One region of the Paenibacillus sp. 2003 genome, then DNA from elsewhere that is predicted to be linked to it. Evidence: riboswitches for the same ligand, from Rfam matches in the RefSeq annotation. Region 1 holds a riboswitch; the other holds the start of a gene.
The links. Region 1 has a riboswitch for glycine ahead of sdaAB (L-serine ammonia-lyase, iron-sulfur-dependent subunit beta). Riboswitches for the same ligand answer to the same signal wherever they lie in the genome.
Positions count from the first base shown of each region.

Region 2: another riboswitch for glycine. It lies ahead of gcvT (glycine cleavage system aminomethyltransferase GcvT); the one in region 1 lies ahead of sdaAB (L-serine ammonia-lyase, iron-sulfur-dependent subunit beta).

Region 1 covers NZ_JAVDTB010000006.1:134,663-137,066, forward strand. Annotated here, with positions in the region: gene sdaAA (L-serine ammonia-lyase, iron-sulfur-dependent, subunit alpha) at 1-446, opposite strand, end outside; gene sdaAB (L-serine ammonia-lyase, iron-sulfur-dependent subunit beta) at 436-1,125, opposite strand; glycine riboswitch at 1,238-1,372, opposite strand; glycine riboswitch at 1,377-1,499, opposite strand; gene J2X75_RS22300 (phosphotransferase enzyme family protein) at 1,848-2,404, opposite strand, start outside.
Region 2 covers NZ_JAVDTB010000002.1:725,967-728,370, forward strand. Annotated here, with positions in the region: gene gcvH (glycine cleavage system protein GcvH) at 1-124, opposite strand, end outside; glycine riboswitch at 468-590, shown strand; glycine riboswitch at 594-695, shown strand; gene gcvT (glycine cleavage system aminomethyltransferase GcvT) at 912-2,048, shown strand; gene gcvPA (aminomethyl-transferring glycine dehydrogenase subunit GcvPA) at 2,045-2,404, shown strand, end outside.

The sequences.
Region 1 (2,404 bases):
CCCGCGCAGAACAACCCATTCACCAAATGTTCGTCCGTCCAGCCAAATCGCTCCTGTGAGCTAATAAAAACACCGGGGATGATGCCGCAGGAACCGGCTGTTGGTGTTGCCACAATCCGGCCCATGGAGGCATTTACTTCAGATACACACAGGGCATACGCCATGGCAAGTGCGGAAGCATCTCCTGAGCAAGTTTCACCCTTGCGAATGTACTCGGCCATTCTTTTACCGTCTCCACCCGTTAATCCACTGCGTGAAGTGGTATCTTCCGTTAACCCTTTACGTACCGCTTCCTTCATCACCTGATAATATTCAGACATCTGCTTCACAACATCCGCTTCCGGTGTATTGGTCTCCTGAACCTGCTCCTCGATCATCAGTTGAGCAATCGTTTTGGATTCCGCTGTACAGATCGTATTCAGTTCGTGTAAATGTTTAAATCGCATCCGAATCAACTCCTCTCTTCAAATCGATGACACGAATGTCCAGTACATGATCCAGCTCCTTCAGACGCTTGAGCATATCAGGATTCGGCACGCCGTCCATCTCCATCGCAGTAAGCGCTTCGCCATCACGGGCTTTCCGATCCACCTGCATATACCCGATGTTAACCTCGGATGAACTGATCGTGGACGTTACCGAGGCAAGCACTCCCGCTTTGTCCGCATGCCGCAGCACAAGTGTCGGAAACTCACCACTAATCTGGACACGAAAATCATTCATCGCATGCACCGATACACTACCACCACCAATAGAAGCACCGATTAAGGAACAGGTACGCCCTTCATGCCACAACTCAATTTTGACCGTATTGGGATGAGGAGCAGGCAGGCCGCTTGTATAAAACTCGACTTCCATGCCCGCTTCCTCTGCGTATTGCTCTGCATCCGGAATACGCGGATCGTCTGTGACATAATCCAGCAGACCGCCGATCAGTGCCAGATCTGTTCCGTGCCCCTGATACGTATCAGCAAATGAACCGTATAGTGTCAACCGGGCACGATCGGGCGTACAACCTAGCCACTGACGAGCGATTCTTCCGAGCCTTGCTGCTCCAGCTGTATGTGAACTTGAAGGCCCCGTCATCGACGGACCAATAATTGAGAAAACATCTTTAAATCGCACCTTGTAACCCTCCAATTGTGTTCGTCATTTCCATCCAGATCCCATGCCATAATGTTCCTTTATTACTGAATGATGACATCAAAAAAGGACAGAAGAAGGCCTCAGGCCCTCTCTCTGTCCTCGATACCTGAGAGTTTCACGATCAGCAGTGTCTCACGACAAGGTGCATTGCCTGCGATTACAGACAAGTCACCGGACTAACTGATCATATACCCCTTGGGTGGCGCAGTTCGCGCACTCTCCAGAGTTGCGTCCAACGATGGTACATTTACCTGAGAGATTAACCGCTGCGCCGGGTGCGCAGCAGCTTGCTCCTTCGGTGCCTGAACACTAGCCATTGCTCGGCTAACTCAGGTCTCTCCCGCTCGTTATCATCCGCTGTATGGAACCATTCTGAGCGTATGTCAGAACAGTAATGGAAATCGTTCATTTCTTCTTCATTAAGATTAATCGACCGGAAGATCAGTGTCAACAAACTTAACGATTTCTTTGGATGTATTTCCTTGATTTCCTATTGAACCGATGAAAACCAGAATATTTTGTCAGCTTTCATCACATTAATACGATAAAAGGATATTTTAAACATATTATTTCATTTTCCTTCAATCAAAGATGTGCTTACTACTATTTATGATATTGTCCACGAAACTGTTCGGGTATTCAGGCAACCATAATATTTGAACCACACTGTTCGTAGCCCTTCCTGATCTGCACACCCTAATTCACAGTTCGTAGAAGATACTCTCGTTCTGTACATAGGGTCTGCAATACTTGCTGCATAACTTCGGCATGCGGTCTTTCATCCATTCGTGTCTCGACTCATTCGCCATCTGAAAGGCATAATAACCCAGTGTAAAGATCAACATGAATCCTTCCATTAATCGGATATCACGATCCGTCAGTGGCGCGATCTGTTTGGTATAACCTGATAAGAATATGTCACGTTCCTCCCGATTGAACATAAGTGCTGCCCCTCCGGCATCGAAAAGATAATAACCATAACCGTGTAGGCAAAAATCAATCAAGGACATCCCCTGATCCGTTATCAGCAGATTGTTGCGAGTAATATCCCCATGAATGATCCCCCATGTCCCTGCGTGCTGCGGGTATGTTTCTAGCTGCTCATTAATGTTCTCAAACGTCTCACGAAGCAGATCGAAGTCTTCCGTTGTAAAAATCCCCAGTCGGACGCCTTCCTCTAGCTGCCCTAGCATGACCAAGTTCTCATGAATGTTGCCATATGCCGGCCGCACCTTTGTTTGATCTGTCTGATTCTGCT
Region 2 (2,404 bases), on a different contig from region 1:
ACACAATGTCACCCAGCTGATGCTGCGCGAACTCGGTAATGCCAATACGTACAGTATCCTCCCCTACGGTTTGCACCCATTCGTGCTCTTCACTGTACAGGAAATCACTTTTCAATTCGCTCATCGATATCCGCCTCGCTTTTCATTAATGAGTGCATGCGTTCTTTGACCTTAACCTTTTTCCCAGAATATAGCGTATGATATTTTTGATTCAAATGTCAAGATACCTCACAATTTATTTGCTGAAGACCTCTAAATCCTGTAACCGGATTACACTCTTTCTTCATATACTGGTGAATATTAGAATAGTAAGCGTACTCTTTATAAATACACGAACAATAACATTAAATCTAAATTAAACATTCGGTTTTTATTCATTATCAATGATATCGTTCTTGACATCGGTAGTGGATTCACGTTTTAATGAGAGGAGTAAATGTGTTTATTGGACCATGATATACCCGCGGATGAATGTAAAGGGAGAGATTACCCGTGACACCCGATTCGGGATGTACATGAGGTAACGCCGAAGGAGTAAACCACCGATAAGCGGGGGTGAATCTCTCAGGCAAAAGGACTTTTACGGGACGCAACTCTGGAGAGCATCTATTCGCCCTGTGCGGGCGTTATGATCACCCAAGGGGAAACCTGCTGCACAACCGCAGCGGGGTAACTCTCAGGTACAAGGGACAGAGCCTTAGAATACAGCGTGCTACTTGGCATGCCGATTCTTTGGCCTGTCCTTTTCCTTTTTCCCAAAAAACGAAAAACAGGATGTAGAACGACGCTGCCCTAGCTGCTTACCATACTTATGTGATGAAAATATCTAGCTGAAAAATTTAAAAATACCCTGCTTCATTGATCCACGATTATATTTCCGGCCGGTTGACGGTCCATGACGAGGTGATTTGATGTCCGATTTGCTTAGAACACCACTCTTCCCACTATATCAGCAATACGAAGGCGTACGGTGCATTGATTTTGGAGGCTGGGAGCTTCCGGTGCAATTTAGCGGAATTCAGAAAGAACATGAAGCGGTGCGTGAGCGTGCTGGACTATTCGATGTATCCCATATGGGCGAATTCACAGTACAGGGTGAGCAGGCTGAAGTTTTTTTGCAACAAATGACGACCAATGATGTGACCACGCTGGTTCCCGGTCAAGCCCAGTACACCCTGATGTGTTATCCAGATGGCGGTGTGGTGGACGATCTGCTCGTGTATAAGCTGGAAGATCAGCATTATATGCTCGTGGTTAACGCCTCCAACATCGACAAGGATTGGGCATGGCTGCAAGAGCACCTGATCCCCGGCGTAAGCATGACCAACGATTCGGAGCAGACGGCGCTGCTCGCCTTACAAGGTCCACTGGCTGTAGACATTATCGGGAAAGTTACAGATACGGATGTAAGCTCGATTGAACCGTTTCGTTTTGTGCCGGATGCTGAAATATGCGGAGTAAAATTACTGTTGTCCCGTACCGGTTATACAGGTGAAGATGGCTTTGAACTATATGTTCCTGCGGATCAGGCCGCTATGGTCTGGAATGGATTAATGCAGGCTGGAGAAGAGCACGGGCTGGTTCCGGCTGGACTTGGTGCAAGGGATACGCTGCGTTTTGAAGCCAAGCTGCCTCTGTATGGGCAGGAATTATCTGCAACGATCTCTCCGCTAGAAGCTGGCGTTGGCATGTTTGTGAAACTGAATGCCGGACCTTTTATCGGACACGAAGCCTTGTTACAGCAAAAAAATGACGGGCCCGCCCGCAAACTGGTCGGCATCGAAGTGCTGGAGCGCGGCATTCCTCGCCCCCACTATCCGATTTACGCCGAAGGCGTACAAATCGGTGAAGTGACAACAGGCACGCAATCACCTACATTGAAGCGTAATCTGGGGCTTGCCCTCATCGACAGCAAATACGCTGCGCTGGGAACCCCGCTTGAAATTGAGATCCGAGGGAAGAAACTGAAAGCCGAGGTCGTGAAGACCCCTTTTCATAAACGGACACGTACGTCTAAGACACCTACTCAAGGAGCTGATCAAGCATGAGCAAGCACCGTTATATTCCCATGACTGAGCAAGATCAGGATGCCATGCTCGCAACCATCGGTGTGGATACGCTGGAGGAACTGTTTCAGGACATTCCAAAAGAGATTCGTTATCAGGGCGAGCTGCCCGTATCCTCCAAACTTGATGAATATGCGCTGACACGTCATATGTCCAAACAAGCAGGCGCCAACGCCAATTTCGAAACACACGCCAGCTTTCTCGGCGCAGGTATATATGATCATCATGTTCCTTCCGTCATCAATCATGTCATTTCCCGTTCCGAGTTTTACACTGCCTACACACCTTATCAGCCTGAGATCAGCCAAGGTGAACTACAGGCCATTTTCGAATTTCAA